4 regions of the Colwellia sp. 6M3 genome follow, and region 1 is predicted to be linked to each of the others. Evidence: predicted binding sites of a transcription regulator. Region 1 holds the regulator's gene; each other region holds the start of a gene.
The links. Region 1 encodes sigma-54, which starts transcription at its own class of promoters, with help from an activator protein. Its sites were predicted from a motif close to GTTGGCACGNNNNTNGNNT; they were not measured.
Positions count from the first base shown of each region.

Region 2: H4J50_RS02725 (flagella assembly protein FlgT) is a predicted target of sigma-54. The motif match lies at 1,551-1,569, and genes of this name have one in related genera.
Region 3: H4J50_RS03330 (BON domain-containing protein) is a predicted target of sigma-54. The motif match lies at 2,412-2,430, and genes of this name have one in related genera.
Region 4: H4J50_RS19835 (PEP-CTERM sorting domain-containing protein) is a predicted target of sigma-54. The motif match lies at 2,596-2,614, and genes of this name have one in related genera.

Region 1 is NZ_JACGWF010000003.1:37,406-42,086, forward strand. It holds gene lptA (lipopolysaccharide transport periplasmic protein LptA) at 1-229, shown strand, start outside; gene lptB (LPS export ABC transporter ATP-binding protein) at 230-961, shown strand; gene H4J50_RS01275 (RNA polymerase factor sigma-54) at 1,022-2,527, shown strand; gene hpf (ribosome hibernation promoting factor) at 2,563-2,850, shown strand; gene ptsN (PTS IIA-like nitrogen regulatory protein PtsN) at 2,880-3,332, shown strand; gene rapZ (RNase adapter RapZ) at 3,339-4,193, shown strand; gene H4J50_RS01295 (HPr family phosphocarrier protein) at 4,200-4,478, shown strand.
Region 2 is NZ_JACGWF010000006.1:57,245-61,925, reverse strand. It holds gene H4J50_RS02735 (LPP20 family lipoprotein) at 1-464, opposite strand, end outside; gene H4J50_RS02730 (FlgO family outer membrane protein) at 502-1,149, opposite strand; gene H4J50_RS02725 (flagella assembly protein FlgT) at 1,572-2,774, shown strand; tRNA gene H4J50_RS02720 (tRNA-Arg) at 2,966-3,041, shown strand; gene H4J50_RS19530 (hypothetical protein) at 3,360-3,494, opposite strand; gene tkt (transketolase) at 3,864-4,681, shown strand, end outside.
Region 3 is NZ_JACGWF010000008.1:29,859-34,539, reverse strand. It holds gene H4J50_RS03345 (EAL domain-containing protein) at 1-288, opposite strand, end outside; gene H4J50_RS03340 (YqaA family protein) at 868-1,452, opposite strand; gene greB (transcription elongation factor GreB) at 1,568-2,041, opposite strand; gene H4J50_RS19545 (hypothetical protein) at 2,140-2,271, shown strand; gene H4J50_RS03330 (BON domain-containing protein) at 2,464-3,015, shown strand; gene H4J50_RS03325 (diguanylate cyclase) at 3,192-4,178, shown strand; gene H4J50_RS03320 (MgtC/SapB family protein) at 4,590-4,681, opposite strand, start outside.
Region 4 is NZ_JACGWF010000010.1:58,114-62,794, reverse strand. It holds gene H4J50_RS04125 (DUF4198 domain-containing protein) at 1-592, shown strand, start outside; gene H4J50_RS19835 (PEP-CTERM sorting domain-containing protein) at 1,636-2,544, opposite strand; gene H4J50_RS04115 (ACT domain-containing protein) at 3,384-3,782, opposite strand; gene H4J50_RS04110 (LysR family transcriptional regulator) at 3,842-4,681, opposite strand, start outside.

The DNA.
Region 1 (4,681 bases):
TTTACAAGCCAATGAAATTCGTTATGAACCTGATTTGAATACGGTTGTTATTTCAGGTAATGCTTTGTTACGCCAAGAAGGTAGTGAAGTAAGTGGCAGTAAAATCACCTATAACTTCGAGACTGAATATGTCAATGCCGAAAGCTTAGAAAATGCTAAGGTTGAAACAGTATTGCAGCCAAAAAATAAAACTGAACCGCCAAAAAAATCTAAGGACAAGCAAGAGTAAATGTCTACTTCAACATTATCAGCCATTGGCCTTGCAAAAGCCTACAAAGGCAGAAAAGTCGTTAAAAACGTTAGTATGAAGGTTTCTGCTGGACAAATTGTTGGCTTATTAGGACCAAATGGCGCGGGTAAAACCACTTCGTTTTACATGATCGTTGGCTTAGTTAATAACGACAGTGGCTCAATTATTTTAAATGACGAAGATTTAACCTTATTGCCCATGCATGAACGTGCCCGCAAAGGTATTGGTTATCTACCTCAAGAAGCTTCAATTTTTCGCAAACTAACGGTTTATGACAACATAATGGCGATTTTACAAACCCGTAAAACGCTAACCGACGTTGAAAGAGAAGAAAAACTTGAGCATTTATTAGAAGAATTTAACATTGGTCATATCAAAGACAACCTCGGCATGAGCCTGTCTGGTGGTGAACGTCGACGAGTTGAAATAGCGCGAGCTTTAGCTGCAGATCCTAAATTTATTCTCCTTGATGAACCTTTTGCTGGTGTTGATCCAATTTCGGTAGGTGATATAAAAAAAATTATCCTACACTTAAAAGAACGTGGCATAGGTATCTTAATTACCGACCATAATGTACGTGAAACCCTCGATGTCTGTGAGCACGCCTATATTGTTAGTCACGGCGAGCTTATTGCCGAAGGTAACTCTACTGAAATACTTGCAAATCAACACGTAAGAGATGTATACCTTGGTGAACAATTCACGCTATAGTGAATAACAGACTTACTCGGTAACATACTAATGTACTTGAACAGGGAAAAGAAAACGTAAATGCGTCCTACTCTGCAACTCCGTATCGGACAACAATTAACGATGACCCCGCAATTGCAGCAGGCTATCAAGCTGTTGCAATTATCGACCTTGGATTTACAACAAGAAATTCAAGAAGCTCTTGAAAGTAACCCTTTACTTGAAGTTGATGAATCTCCCGACAACAATTCAGAAAACACCCCTGACAATTTAGAAGAAGCATACTCCGCTGGTATTGGCGATAGCGTAGAAATATCCTCAGATGGCAGCGAAGATTCTGCACCGACTATTGATGAAATAAGTTCATCAGAAGGCTTAGCAAAAACTGACATACCCGAAGAATTAAATAGTGATACAACGTGGGATGACAACTTTAGTGCCAGTGCGAGCAGTGGCGGTGTTGGTCATGCATCAGAAGATTATACCTATCAGGGTGAAACAAAAGACTCCTTACAAGACCATCTTATTTGGCAAATGGAACTAACACCATTTAGCGATACCGATAGAACAATTGCTATCGCTATTATTGAAGCTATAGATGATGCCGGCTACCTAACAGTTTCTGCAGACGAGATATTAGAAAGCGTAGGCATTGATGGTGTTGAACTTGATGAAATTGAAGTAGTGCTTAAACGGATTAACGTTTTTGATCCGGTGGGCGTAGCGGCTCGTTCAATTCCAGAGTGTTTACTTATTCAGCTCAACCAATTTTCAAAAGATACGCCTTGGCTCGCTGAAAGTAAGTTAGCGGTAACTGAGCATATCGAATTATTGGGTAATCGCGATTATCGCCAATTGATGCGAAAGTTACGCATTAAAGAAGACCAATTACGTGAAGTTATTCGCTTAATACAATCATTAGACCCTCGCCCGGGCGATAGTGTTATCAAGAGTGAAGAACAGTATGTTATTCCTGACGTGTCGGTTGAAAAGAAAAATGGTCGCTGGACTGTAGAGCTAAACCCAGACACAGCACCTAAGTTATCAGTAAATCAACAATATGCTGCCATGTCTCGCTCGATGAAATCATCAGCAGACAGTCAATTTATTCGCTCGAACTTGCAAGAAGCTAAATGGTTTATCAAAAGCCTTGAAAGCAGGAACGATACCTTGTTAAAAGTGTCCAATTGTATTGTACAGCGCCAGCAGGGTTTCTTTGAACATGGCCCTGAAGCTATGCGACCTATGGTTTTAAATGATATTGCCGAAGCGGTAGATATGCACGAATCGACTATTTCTCGTGTTACTACACAAAAGTATATGCATACACCCAGAGGCATTTTTGAGCTTAAATACTTCTTCTCTAGCCATGTAAGTACTGAAAATGGTGGTGAATGCTCATCAACCGCTATTCGTGAGTTAATTAAAAAACTTGTTGCCGCCGAAATACCCGCAAAGCCATTAAGCGACAGTAAAATCGCCGATATCTTGGCCGAACAAGGCATTAAAGTAGCAAGACGCACTATTGCCAAGTATCGAGAGTCACTCTCTATACCGCCGTCAAATCAACGTAAAAGCCTATTGTAGGCAGTCTTAATCACCAAAAAAGAGGAATGAAGCTTATGCAAATTAATCTTACTGGACACCATGTCGATGTTACCGACTCATTACGTGATTATGTTAATGCTAAATTTGAAAAAATAGAGCGCCACTTTGAACACATTAATAATGTACATGTGGTACTAACGGTTGAAAAATTGAACCAGATCGCTGAATCTACTGTGCATTTAACGGGCTCTGAGGTTCACGCTAAGGCTGAACATAACGATATGTACGCATCAATTGATGCATTAATTGATAAATTAGATCGCCAAATTTTGAAATACAAAGGCAAAATCAACAAGCATTAGCGCCAAGTCGCTTTAGGTTTTATAAGTTTATGAAGTTGCAAGATATCCTAACCCCGGAATGCACTATTTGTGCAGCACCGGGTTCCAGTAAAAAACGTATTCTAGAATACTTAAGTAGTCTGGCCGCTGAAAAATTGGTTGAACACGATACTTTTCAGCTACTAGAAAGCCTAGTTAAGCGCGAAAGAATGGGTTCTACCGGCATAGGAAATGGCATAGCGATACCGCATGGACGTTTAGATAATTCTACCCAACCCATTGCGGTGGTTATTACCACAGAAGAGCCGATAGATTTTGATGCGATAGATAATCGTCCTGTGGACATTTTTATTGCTTTATTTGTGCCCGAAAATGAATGCCAAAATCACCTGTGTACATTACAAAGTATCGCAAAAATTTTTCGTGAAAAACAATTTTGCAAACAAGTGCGTAAATGCCAAAGTAACCAAGAGCTGTTTCAGCTAATCCAACAGGCGAGTTAAGTCCCCATGAAGTTAATTATAGTCAGTGGTCGTTCAGGATCAGGTAAAAGTGTTGCATTACGCGTATTAGAAGATCTGGGCTACTATTGTGTAGATAACATACCGGTTAATTTGTTACCCGCTTTAATTCATACCGTCATTAATGATTATGAAAATGTTGCCGTCAGCCTAGATGTTCGAAACCTACCTGCTGATCCTAACGATGTACCCGAAATTATAGAATACTTACCTAATGCAGTAGAGTTAAGTTTACTTTATTTAGATGCCGACGATAGTGACCTTATCCGTCGTTTCAGCGAGACACGACGCTTACATCCGCTAATTAGACAAAATATAGCCTTAGACCAAGCCATAGCCTTAGAAAAAAAGCTTCTTGAACCTATCGCAAGTCGCGCACATTTATATATCAACACTAGCCAACTATCACCACATCAGCTGGCCGACTTAGTTAGAGAGCGTATACTAGGTAAAAAATCGGGTTCTATGGTGGTTGTTTTTGAATCTTTTGGCTTTAAACATGGCGTACCACAAGATGCAGACTATGTATTTGATGCGCGATTTTTACCTAACCCATTTTGGGATAAAGAACTTAAGGGCTTCACCGGATTAGATAAACCTGTGCAAGATTTCCTTGCTAGCCAACCTATTGTGACAAAGTTTATTTGGCAAATAAATAGCTTCATGATGACCTGGTTACCGCATCTAGAACGAAATAATCGCAGTTATATTACTATAGCGGTTGGTTGTACCGGCGGTATGCATCGCTCTGTATATATCACCGAATTACTCGCAAATAATATGCGTAAAGAACGTAAAGACGTGCAGTCTCGTCATCGCGATTTACCTGTTGCCACAACGTAACTTGCTATGAGCACACAAGCCAGCCGTTATGTTCTCATCATCAACAAGCTTGGGCTTCATGCCCGAGCGGCTTCTAAACTCGCACAATTAAGTCAAAAGTTTACCGCAAAAGTCACCATTGAATTAGACGACAATCATGCTGACGCTAACAGTATTATGGGCATAATGCTGCTTGCAGGTGCACAAGGTAAAACCGTTAAGGTAATTGCTACGGGTGAAGACGCTGAATTAGCACTCGAAGAAATTTGCCAACTTTTCAGCAACAAATTTGATGAAGCCGAGTAGCAAAACTCATATTTATTGTCGGCACCGTTAAGTCAATAAAAAAGCTGCGAAATATCGAAAATTACGGTAAACTCAACGCGTTAAATATTAACATTCGATACCATATAAAATAATGAATTAGCTAACTTATCGTTAAAGTTGGGAATTTAGCACAATCGAATTACCTCAAGCATATTCATTCTCGGCTTTGCCTGTAAAGTCGA
Region 2 (4,681 bases), on a different contig from region 1:
TAATAATAAGTGATATGCTTTATCTCTTGACGGTTAGACGATGCATTATAAATTTCATATACATCTTTAAAGTCTAAGCTTAACTCTGTTGTGTAACTGTCACCAACAGGGTAACTTTTTACAACTTTAGCGCCACGAATAATACCTTGTACCGAAGCCTTTAGTAGCTGGTTATCTACCACTAAATTAGACATAGTGGTTTTGCCATCAATACTTTGCCCATAAACTTGTTCAGCAAGCTCGGCATAGGCAGCAATTTTTGATGCTTTCATTGCCATTAACATACGTTGTGTTTTGTGTGTTGAGTTTTGCAAACTAATTGGCGCTTGGCCAATAGCCGTTAATACAGGAAATTGCTCTGGCTTTACATTTTGCCATTCAACATGTCTATCAAACACCGAAGAACATGCGCTCAAAACTATAGCACTTAAAAAAATTGCGATATTATTGCGTAAAGTATTCATATTCACCTTCGATATTGTCATTCTCATCATTGGAGTATTATTTCTGTATAGCAATTGCACGAGCATCATCAGCTAGCATTGCGCTGTCACGTATGATCATGCCATCTTTCATTTTAACATTATCATCATTTTTAAAGTCATCGCCTACAACCCAAGCCGGAATAAAAGACTGAGCAGTTGCAACAACAACACGTGATTGCATACCTATCATCCGAGCATTAACTAAAACCCCTGCTTCTTGTTGCATCATGGTTCCGGTCACTACATAGTCAATTATCTGACGTTCAGGTAATTCTTTCCAATCTCGGCTAAAAACATAGTCACCATCTTCAGTAACTCGAATATGCCCAGTAGTTTTAAAATCAATAACCACTAAGCCATGTCGCTGCATTTCATGAACAAAGCTTTCAGATAGTTGATTACCAAGCCAATTGGTTGATTCTAAATTTTTTAAATCCACAAATGACGCAATGGCAATTGGCGTTTTAGGATTTACAAATGTACTACTTTCCAACATTTGATATGCCAAACCTTTAACTACATCGTTTATTGCATGACGAGGTAACGCAAAGCTGTCAATTTCTTGTTTATCAACGTAATTAGAACCATAAAAATCATTGTTTTTGGTTTTTACAGAACACGCCATAAGTGTCGGTATTAGTAGTGCTATAAGCCAATTTTTCATTGAGCTATCCTCAATTAATACAAATATCATAAAATTAATACAAATAACAAAGCATGATCCGCGCCAATATTTAAATTTAACTTGGCTTCATCAATATTAGATTAAAAACCAAACAGTATATGAATAAAAGATACCAGAGGAATTATTAATAACACTCTACTGATGCCTATTTGCTTACCTAATCGATTACCTAGTAGAACGCCTAAATAAAAGGCAAACCTCTCTGCTTATATTATAGAGTGATACCAAGTTGTGTATTCTGCAATGAATACCACCTAAAACTTTACCCTGTGTTTTAACACTGGGGGACATAAAAATACCACGTTTATCAACTCATATAATAGTGAACTAAATTAGCTAGGTAATAGCTTTACCAACATTGGTTTATATTTAAAGTATTAGTAGGCACAAAAAGTGCATATTTGAATAGAGAAATCGATCCACTATTAAAAGAGATATTTATGCGCTTAAGTTCAATTTGCCTTTGCTTTGCTTTATTCAGTAGTGCCAGTTTTGGACAATGGTATGAATCGCAAGGTGTGGCGAGCATAAAAAATGGTGATAATAAAGCAGCCAAAGCTCAAGCGATGCAAAATGCACTAAAAAAAGCGTTGTTGGTTGCAGGTGCTTCTGTATCAAGTGTACAACAAGTCGTTAACGGCTTACTCACCCAAGATCAAATAAGCATACGAGCCAGTGGCAGTGTTAATTCATTAGCCTTGATCAGTGAAACCTACAACGACGACTTTGTAACAGTTACTATTCGAGCTGATATTTTCCCACAAGAAAAAAAATGTTTTGCCGCTGATTATAAAAAATCGATGTTACTTACTCGTAGTAATATATTGCATCGAGAACAAGCCAATATTGGTAGTATTTATGCACTTGATAAAACATTAATTAAAAAGCTCGCCAGTAAAATACAGCAGCAAGGGATATATCTAGACACTAAGTTAGCGCTGCAAACCAAAACAGAATTTTCACGATACAATCAAAGCTTGCAAGCTCAAAGCTTAAAAAATTTAGCGATGTCGTTAGCTAATATGTCAGACAGCCAATATGTTTTATTTTCAGAAATTCAAGACCTATCTATGGCGGATGATGAAAACAATGATTGGCAATTCTGGCAAAAAAATATTTATCAACGCCAATTTAATATCGCACTCTATGTTCACGATGGCACCACAGGTGAAAGAATTCTAGATAAACATTATCAAAGTTCTGCGCCATGGGATTTTGATAAGCGTAAACATATTGATGTAACTAGCCAAAACTTTTGGCAGAGTGAATATGGCCAACAAATAAACCTGTCTTTAGATGACATGGTGCGAGATATCGACGAAAACATGATGTGTCAGCCAACCCAAGGTCGCATCGTGCAAGTTCAGGGTAATTCAATTACTTTTAACTTAGGCAAAAGACACGGGGTGCAAGTGGGTGATGAGTTCTCTTTACTGCATTTCAATAACTTTGTCAGTGATGATAAACGCACATACACCGGCTTTAATATTAGTCCTTATAAAGTGATTGTTACCTCAGTAAGCCAAGATAGTGCCCATGCAACAACGGCAGCACAACACGTATTAGACAATATACAAATAAATGACTTAGCCGTAAGATATTAAACAATAAGTTAAGAGTTCATTGAAAGGATGAATTCAACTGCTATTAATTAAGCCTCTGTTAGTGTTAATTTTATTTGATTTTTTTGAATACAAATTAATAAAATAGTTGTAGCATACTTGGGCTTTAAATAGCATTTCACTGCTCTGGGCTAGTTAATACTGCGTGGTGATAATCAAACTACTTGCGCTTTGTCCTCATAGTTTAACTGGATAAAACTGTGGCCTCCTAAGCCGCTGCTCCAGGTTCGAGTCCTGGTGGGGACGCCAGTAATTGCTTTTAGTAAGCCTCAATAGATCATTTTAAAACGGTTAATATCGTATTACGGCATCGTTTACCTTCGTTCCTTGATATCCTGTCACCACGACATACCGTACATCCTGTACCGTCGTTCTTTGACGTCCTGTCACCACGACATACCGTACATCCTGTTCCGTCGTTCCTTGACGTCCTGTCACCACGACATACCGTACATCCTGTTCCGTCGTTCCTTGACGTCCTGTCACCACGACATACCGTACATCCTGTACATAAAAAAGCCCCGCTATTGCGAGGCTAGTAGTTATGATGAGCTAATTGATAAGCTCTTAATTATTTTGTTCTATTGTAACTTCCTTGTCGTCTAATGCTGAGCCTGTGCTCAACACTGCTGATACTGCTAATATTAATACCGCTAATATTACCGTAGTCAGCTTAATTCCGCGTGACGACGACCTGTTCATTCTTTAATCCTGTATTATGTTGTATCTTTTTCTAATTTTTATTAATACGACGCATTAACATTAAAGCAACTTGTATAGATATTCAACCAAAAGCTCATTAAATGAACGATTTTAATTTTTTCTTATATAAATGCTAAAGTTTATATCTGTCTACTAACTTCCCTTTCAGTTTGCTCAATCAAATTAATAAGCGATCAAAATCTTATTTCATTCATTAAATCAGGTCATTTCACATTTAAAAGACGATAAATATAACTTAGTTAAAAATAATGCCATAAAAGTGCTAATTAAATTTGCAGTCAAGGGGCACTCTAGGTGAAAATAAGCGCAATTTATATCCCATCAAATTTAACAATAATTGGAGCAATTATGCCGTCGCGTCAACAACTGGCCAATGCAATTCGAGTTTTAAGCATGGATGCCGTGCAAAAAGCTAAATCAGGACACCCTGGAGCCCCAATGGGCATGGCAGATATCGCTGAAGTTTTATGGCGTGACTTTCTAAAGCATAATCCAACAGATACACAATGGGCCGATCGTGACCGCTTTGTTTTATCAAATGGCCACGGTTCAATGCTTATATATTCATTATTGCATTTAACGGGTTATGATCTACCAATTGGTGAGTTGAAAAACTTCCGTCAATTGCATTCAAAAACCCCTGGTCATCCAGAGTATGGTTACACACCAGGTGTTGAAACCACTACGGGCCCACTAGGTGCTGGTGTTTCTAATGCGGTAGGTATGGCAATTGCCGAAAAAACTTTAGCGGCACAATTTAACCGCGAAGGTCACAATATAGTTGATCACCACACTTATGTATTTTTAGGTGATGGTTGTTTAATGGAAGGTATTTCGCATGAAGCCTGTTCATTAGCGGGTACTTTAGGTTTAGGTAAATTAATTGCTTTTTGGGATGACAATGGCATTTCAATTGACGGTAAAGTGGAAGGTTGGTTTACCGACGATACGCCTGCTCGCTTTGCAGCTTACGGTTGGCATGTTATTAGTGACGTAGATGGACACGATAGTGCGGCTATTGCAGCGGCAATAACAGAAGCAAAATCGGTAACAGATAAACCTACCATGATTTGTTGTAAAACGGTCATTGGTTTTGGCTCGCCTAATAAATCAGGCACACACGATTGCCATGGTGCACCATTAGGTGATGATGAAATTGCCGCGAC
Region 3 (4,681 bases), on a different contig from region 1:
CGTTATTGGGTTAGCTTTAGTATCAGTGATTATGGGGTCTAGTTGATTATCAGCAATTTTTTGGCAATAAGTTTCTTTAATCACGTCTGAATTTCCAACGCAGACTGTTGAGCTTGAAGTTTGCTTATCGACTAATTTGAATACGCGGTCATTACCAACAAACTCTGAAATGAAAGCGACTTCCATATCTAAATGTTTGCGAACAAGTGCGAGTAGGTTTAATAATTTAGCGCCAACGTTAGTTTCTTCATTCGGATCAAAAATGTGGTCGATAAATTGTCTGTCCATATATTTATCCATACAATAAAAATGTGCAGCGTATATTAAATAATACTATTTATAACCGCCAATGGTGTCAAGTTTTGACTTTTTAATGAGAGGTTTAGCGATTGTTTTAAGTGTTACTTTAAAAATAAAAAACCTATTTACTAGCGCAGAAGGTATGAAATTATCACCTCTGTTAGGTTGAAATTTTTGTCGCTTGTTTGACTAATAAGTATAGAGTACTGCACGCCATAGCATTAAAGTATTAACCCTGTAATAGCACTATTCATTTATAGTACGAATCGACAGTGGCTATAAATTTTGATTTCCCACTAAACTCCTTACACTATATGAATTATTAAGGCTTAAAACAAGATGTTAAGTGTTGTTAATATTTTTATAATATCGTTAGTTTACTGATTAATTTTAGTTGTGGCTGATCAGCTAAACGACAATCCTAGTGACCTTTTTATGCAAGCTATTAATAACGCAAGTCTTCAACAATCACTAGTGACTACACAGTCTAATGGTTATCTAATTTATGTGTAAAATGCAGTTTATTACTTCTATTATCAATAAATAGAGCGTGCTATTCATCAATCTTTAAAGCATACGACTTAATGCCCAAGCAGTTAATATTAAAAGCGTTAAAGCGATCATGGTTTTTGTTTTATGTTTACTTATAATACGCTCAGCTTGATTACCGGCGTAATACACGACAATCGCTAGACCAAAATATCGAATAGATCTTGCAATAGCCGAGGCTATTATAAATAAAGTGAGTGAATATTTAGTTGCACCAGCTGCCAGCATGGCTATTTGAAACGGAATTGGCACTATGCCTAAGGTGATAACAAACCAAAAACCTTGGTCATGCATTTTTTGTTTCACACTTTCAAATTGTTCGGGGTTTGAAAATGTGTTGATAACCCACTCGCCAGCAATATCAAATAGATAATACCCCAGTGTATAACCAAGTAAAGCGCCAGCTATACAGCCTAATGTTGCCATGAATGCAATAAGCCAAAGTTTTTCGCGGCGTGCCTGCATAAGAGGAATTAATACGGCCTCTAAAGGAATGGGGACTATGGTAGATTCTAGAAAAGAAGCAATGGTAATACCTCTAAGCATATGTCTAGAATCTATAAATTCACGCGTTTTTTGTTTAATCTTATTTTGTACGGACATCAAAACTCCTTTTAGTTGTCGGTAATTATCGAGGTAAGTAGATATATCGAGTGTTAAATTTAATATGAAATTTCAAAAAGTATCGATTGTTAGACTATTGCATTATTTTCATTGATTATTTTTCATATTGAATGGCGTTAACGTACCAAATTTTTTCACCCGTAGGCGTTTTAACCACTACTTCGTCATCAACTTCTTTTTTTAAACATGCGCGTGAAATCGGTGAGTCAATTGAAGAGTAGTCGTTGCGACCATAGATTTCTTCTGGACCAACAATGCGAAACTTTAGCGTTTCATTGTCGTCATTTTCTAAACTGACCCAAGCACCGAAAAATACTTTGCCTTCTTGTTGAGGGCCGTAATCGACAACTTTTAACTCTTCGAGTATTTTTCGCAGATAACGCACGCGGCGATCAATCTCTCGCAAACGCTTTTTATTATATTGGTAATCAGCGTTCTCACTTCGATCCCCTAAACTTGCCGCCCACGAAACTTTTCGGGTTGTTTCTGGACGGTCTTCTCGCCAGAGTTTATTTAACTCTTGCTGAAGTAATACATAGCCTGGTCGAGTAATTAATTTGGTTTTCATATGTTGTTTTGTGAGTTCGATAATTGGAGGAAATAGCAGTGATATTTTGCAAATAATAAGAAAAATAAAACCCTCATTAAGCTGTAGGTAATAATATAATGAAATATATTGTTATGCTAGAGAGTATTTGTTCAGGCGTAAATCACGTAATTCATTTAAAAGCTAATGTTCAACATGGCGTTACGAACATCAACTTTGACGTAGCTTATAAATATCACACGTTTGTGTAATACACATTGTGATACTTTCACTTTACCCACCTATGTACTTTTTACAATCCAATCGGTAAATAAATCGCGATGATGATTCAATAACACAAAAAATAAATGGGAAAAATAAATTATATCTTTATTAATCAGTGCTTTATTTTACTGGCATAGATGTGGCATTAGTATTGTTGTCTTAACTAAAAGGAGAATAATATGAAAAACTCAATTCGTTCAATTATTGCGTTAACATTATTAACAGTTGGCTCGTCAGCAGCATATGCAGAGAACACATGGAAAGATACCTCAAAAGACGCTTGGTTAGATGGTAAAGCCGAAAGCACTTTATTATTTAATACGAATCTGAATTCTTTCGACATCAATACTGATGTGAAAAACGGTGTAGTCATTCTAACGGGTAAAGTTGAAAGCGACGTTGATAAAGCGTTGGCTGAAGAGTTAGTTGCTAGCCTAGAAGGTGTGAATTCAGTCGATAACCGTTTGACAGTAATAGATAATAAATCTACCAAAGACAGTAAAATGCTTATCGCATTAACAGATTCCAAAATTGAAACAGTTGTAAAAACAAAGCTTTTATTTGAATCAGAAGTAAGCGGAACCGCTATCGAAGTAGAAGTCATAAAAGGCGTGGTTACATTATCAGGTCAAGTTGACTCAGATGCAGCAAAACAACTAGCTGTTGCTATTGCCAAAAATACAACCGACGTTAAATCGGTGGTTGATAAATTGGAAATGGTTAAGCATTAGTATTTCGCAATAGTTCAACTAAACGCACGCTCTAGGCGTGCGTTTAACTTTCGCACTTTTCAAAATTTGAACATGTGTTCATCATAATCTATCGTTGTTCTGATTTGGTGTTGCTGAGTTTTGATTTTATATTATTTCAACATTGCTTTCTCTCGAAAGCTAATTTGGAGGATTAGATGGCTTCAGCACCAACCTCTCAAGATAATGTGTACGCAATAGCTTCTACTTTACATAATAGTAAGTTAACACCAAAAAGTAACTCCAAGCTAACCCTATTACTGGTTAATGAGTTCGAAAATCAATTGACAGATTGGCGCAATATATTTGGCACTCACTTTCAAATACAAACAGCAAGTGATGGTTTAATGGCGTTAAAAGCTATTTTAAATGGCAACATTGACATAGTACTTTCATCAACACAATTAGCTCAAATGACTAGCGCGGATGTGTGTAAATTTGTGAAACAGCATAAGTCGACAGAGCACATTCAAATGATTTTTATTAGTGATCATTACAGTGAAATAGAAGAGGAGCAAATGCTAGATTTAGGGGCTATTGATTATATTGCCTCAGATACTTTGCCTAAAATCCTATTCAGTCGTGTAAAAAATCATATTAAATTAGTGAAGCACACTAAAGAGCTGGAACTGGTTTCAAAAACCGATGCTTTAACCGGTATTGCTAATCGGTTCTGTTTTGATAACCAGTTAGTTCATGACTGGCAAGCTGTAATACGAGGGGCAGGAGATATATCACTTATTATGGTCGATATTGACCACTTTAAACATTACAACGATGAATTTGGCCATGTGAAAGGCGATGAATGCTTAACCCTAGTCGCTCAGTGTTTAGTGGCAACTAGAAAGCGCACTACAGATCTTGTTGCCAGATTTGGTGGAGAGGAGTTTGTTATTTTACTGCCATTTACCGACTTAGTAGGTGCTACAAAAATAGCCAACGATTTGGTTAAGTCGGTTAACGGGCTAAGTATCCCGCATGCCGCCAATGCAAAATACCATAACATTACTATCAGTGCAGGGGTAACGAGCTATTCGCCCACTTTTAAAGATGAAACAAGTATTGGGATTAAAGAGTTTATGAATCAAGCAGACGTCAGTTTATATAAAGCAAAAACATACGGTCGTAACCAAGTTTGTAGTTAGTTAATGAGCTATTTAAGGGGAAGAATTTTGCAAAATTACTGGAATGCCATTGTTCAGATATTTAAAAAAAGCCTGAAACAGAGACCGAAAAACCCCTATGTGCAGCCTGGTCAATATTATTGCTGGTACAATCAGGAAAACACTCAATATTTTCAATCCAATAGCGGCAAATAGTGCTGTTAGTTTAAACGCTGATATTTTTACGATATACATATTACAGTAGAAAATCAGCGTAACTAACTAACATTAAAGTAAGTATATTTAGATTGTGTAATTTTTAACAAAAGATGGTGCGATAACACGGCTAGAAACTCATTTTAAAAGCAGCAGTATTAAATGAGTTTAACTAGAGTGAATAAATACATCGTCAGTGAAGATAAAACTCAAACCTTAGCCCTTTAAAGACTTCTATTAATCCTTAGGGACTTCTTTTTTCACTCTACCTATAATTTTAAGCGTTGCAAAAGTCATAATACTTAGCGCAATTGCAATTTCTATACGTT
Region 4 (4,681 bases), on a different contig from region 1:
CTTTATCAATGGTGTTGAGATTGCATCAGTAAAATATCGAAAAGAGAAATCAGCACTTCACGCATTGTTTACTGCAAGTAATAAAGGGACTGCGGTACTCGCTATTAGCAGTAAGAAAAGGCATGGCGAAATAGCAGCTAAAAATGTGGATACTTACTTTGAAGAAATAGAAGCTAATGAAGAGACAATTGATGCCTTTCATAAAGCATCTGAAGGTAAACCAATGCAAAGAAGTTACAGTAAGCATGTTAAAACGCTGATGTGTGTAGATAAATGTTCTATTCATGATAAACCCAGTAGTCAGCCTGCAGGTTTAGTCTTAGAGTTTGTTCCAATAGAAAATAAGCTCAATCAATTTTTTTTACTGAGAAATGGTAAGCCGTTAGCAAACCATAAAGTGACCCAGGCTTTAACTAATAAAAAAACATATTTTAAGAAAACCAATGCAGAAGGTATTTTTATGATTGAACCTGAACTGAGTGGCACTTTGATGTTGGGATCTGTAGTTATAACGATTCCAGAAGAAGTCATGGGAACCTATCATAGTGATTATACTACTTTGACAATTAATCTCAGTCCTAGTCAGAAATAAATATTGATCTTATTAAACCATAATGTTGATAAAAGGATTTGGCAATGGTGGCTTTTTTGTAACAGTTTCCAGAGTGTTGCGGGTAAGCCATTCGGGCCTGTGAGTTATAGTATCGACGATACCAGTATTACTTTTAATTAATAAAAATCATTGCCCAGAACTACTAGGAAGCGTCTAGTAAACTAGTGGCAATTCAATAAGCTTATCTGCTTTAATTAAACAGATAAGCTTTGATAATGGAATTTAATTAAATTATTGAGGTGTTAAATTAAAAAAGAACAAATAGAAGGTATACGTATATTAAGCGACAATTAACTTGAACAGTTACATAGGGCAGAACTTTAGTATTCAGCTTTAGCGATAGTAACCGAACAAATAAAAGGCCTTCTAAAGCAGTCTAATAGGTTAAATACATTGACTCGTTACTTTACTGTCGCAGAATGCATGTGCAAATATTACTAGAACGTCTCACGCAGTGGAGCTGATTTTCAGGTTATCGCAGTCGAAGCCCTGAAAAACCACTCTCACTGGAAGTGATAGAAGAAAATAGCTACGGTCGGTCACTGCCCATTTGAGACGGTCACTTTATTAATGGGGAATGACTGCAATTGGCACAACGCTGACTACTAATGATTAATATTCGAGTTTAGCCTTATTAAAAACAAAACTTCGCCCTCGCGGGGCTTTGTATTGCTTGGCCATATCTTATGGTTTATTAGGTCAGGAATTAACCTAGAGCAGTCGTTGGAATCCCTAGATTTAAAGATCACTTTGTGCGCATTGCTGACATGAACTATGGTTTGTTCTTTAGGTCACTGATTAGCCAAGAGCCGACCTTCGGTGTTGGGATTCGCGCTATTTTAGACGCTTCCCCACCAACATCGCCAAAGTAGGTTTACTTGTGTTGTGTACTTCTAACTTCCTATGGCTTCTTTCAGCCTATCGGGTTTGTCAGTTTCGCTGGACAAACAAAAAAACGTTCACCTTAATTAAACGGCAATACATCCACGATAGGGCTTTTTAAATGTTGATTAACTGCGTTATTAAGCGCAGATTTTTCTTACGCGTAAACCGAGTAAAGCCAAAGCAAAAATTGCAAGCGTTGTTGGCTCTGGTACTGAGGTCGCCGCATTCCAATTTCGAACTTGAGAAAGTTTAGCAACACTAAGGTCTGACGTTAAGCTTCTGTACATAGCTGAGCTTGTATCACTTACATTAGAGGCAAGGTTAATACCATCTTGATTTATACCTTCAATACCTACGAAGAACATCAAAGAAGCCGTTTGGCCAGCTAATAGCTCCATATCAAATAATGCAGAAAACCCTTCATCTCCAGAGCTCCCGAAACTAGAAGAAAGATCCGTTAAGAAAACAGAAGTTGGAGAAAAAGCACCATTACTGCCATATATCCATGAATTAACTTCGTTATCTGTTCCTGTCGTACTATCTGCGGTCACAACCCATTTATCATCAGTTGTTGCCAATAAGTCACCATTACTTGTTGCAATGGTTTGTTGACCACCATCATTACCTGTATTGTTCTGCCATGACAGATTGGCTAATTCTGTATTCGCATTGGTGTTTGTAACGGTAACAAGTTGGCGCATTACCGGGCCAAGAGCCATAAATTCAACAAAAATATCAAGACCGCCGAATGATATTGTATCCAACTTTAAAGACGTACCGTCCCAGTCGCCGCCACCTACACCATAGGCATTACCGTTTAGTGCTACGCCCATCGCATCATCAAAATGATCGCCGCCGCCACCAGCGCCAAGAGAACTGGCATCCAGAAAACAGGTAAAACCACCGCCACAATCACTTTGAAGGGAACCATAATTAACATCTGAGTTGTCAAAAAGAGATGAATTGGGAAGAGTGATAGGGGTTGCTTGTACGAATGATGTACTTGCTACCATGGATACCGCTATTAGAAGTTTGATTAATTTCACTTTGACATTCCTTTTAATCGCTTCAAAAATATTTCAAAGCATTTCTCGATGCTGCATGTTATGTGCCAAGATATTAATGTCAAATTAAAACAATCACTTATGTTTCTTTGTTTGATTTAGACTAGCCGAATGAACTTTTTAGGCTGTGTTTTTTACGTTTTTGTAAAAAAACCTGACAACCTTCTTTGTAAGTGTCTGGTAATTCCCGGACTCTACTAGTTGTTCTTACAGATCACAATATAAGCTTTGAAACATATCTGAGTTGATTAAATATCTGAGTTGATTAAATATCTGAGTTGATCAAATATCTGGGGTATCTGGGGTCAGAGTAAACTTTTGAATTATTTTTTAGCATATATAAATAGCGTTCAGCGAACTTATATTTAGACAACCTGCCAACTTTCCATGTGACTGCAATTCGCTCTAAGTCCTTAAACTTTTAAGGTTATTAGGTCAAATCGCACAGAAAAGTCATAAAAACGAATTAGTGAAAGGTCAGATTTCGTTTCAAAGTGATCGTTAGGCGGGATGATTTTTATTCGTAAATTTAGACTGCTTTGTGGCAGTTGTTGTTTTTAAAAGCCAGTTACCTTAATGACTACTTTGTCGGAGGATAGGCCTTTTCATATCTTAAATATTAGATGTATATTATTAGTTAAAATAAAGCTTAATTTTTAAAACTAAAAGTTAACTAATCCATTTTAATCATTTGAAATGAGCTAAAACTACAGGTAATTATGTGTAATTTATCGCTCATTCTAATATTAAATTGTATGCCTAACTCATCAAAGCTTATGCTTAAAATATAATGTATATTCTGATGAATTATAAAGTGCTGTTTAGTTGTTAAATTCAGCTAAAGCTTGCATGGCTAGTGCTGACTTATCTGCTTGTACAAAAATATGATCATGATAAAAAGCGGCAATGACATTCGCACTGATACCTTTTTCTGTAAGCTTTGTGGCAATTGCAGCTGTTAAGCCAACCGCTTCAAGGCTTGAATGTATTGTTAAGGTTATGCCTTTAAATATGGCTTCATAGGCTAAACCTGCTTTATCAGCAATATCTTGCTTTATTAATAGCGTTAACCCTTCAGACTCAAGGTAAGCAGCTAAAGGAAAAAGCTCAGCATGATCGCCATATTTTGCATCTTTAAATGTGCAGAACACATAATCGCCATCAAGTAACTTAGGCTCCATTGATGCTAGTAGTGTATTAATATTTGTTTCGCCTGACATATTTTTAACCTTTTTGTTATTGTGATAAGGAAAGCTTAATTATTAAGAAAGTAAATTTATTATTTTGTCTTTTTAGCTTGAGCGATAAAGTCGTTTAAGTAGTCTATATGCTGTTCATCTTTACGAACACCGACAAAAATCTGTTTACGAATACCTTTCTCTCCGAAACGAATACTCTTAATAGGCATTGATTTTGAATATTCATCTACTAGCCAGCCAGGTAAAGCACAAACGCCTCGACCAGCGGCCACCATTTGCAACATGATCTCAGTTGTCTCTATGTATTTGTGTTTCTTAACTGAACATTTTGCGGGATTGAGGAATTGACTGAAAATATCGAGCCTTAGCGGTTCAACAGGGTAACTAAAAAGTACTTCTTCGTTTAGTTGCTCCGGTAATACAAAACCTTTTTTTGCCAGTTCGTGAGATGCAGAAACCACGAGTCTATGTTCATAGTCAAAAACAGGGATGTATTCTATTTTAGGTTTAAAGAGTGGGTCTGGTGTAATAAGTACGTCTATTTCGTAGCTAAGTAATGCCCCTAAAGCGCCAAACTGGAACTCCTGCTTCACGTCCATATCAATATCTGGCCATTGTTCTAAATAAGGCTGAATAACTCTCAGTAACCATTGATAACAAGGGTGGCATTCCATACCAATGCGTAATGATCCCATTTCGCCTTTTGCAATCTGACTCAGTAATAACTCGGTATGTAAAAATTGCGGCAACACTCTATTAGCTAGTGTTTGAATGCGTTCTCCAGCAGCGGTAAGACGTAGGTTTCGACCTTCTTTTTTCCATATTGGCGTAGCTATCTGGCCTTCAAGCTTTTTAATGCTGTGACTTAACGCAGATTGAGATAAATGTAATGAATCAGCCGCTTTAGTTAGGGTTCCATG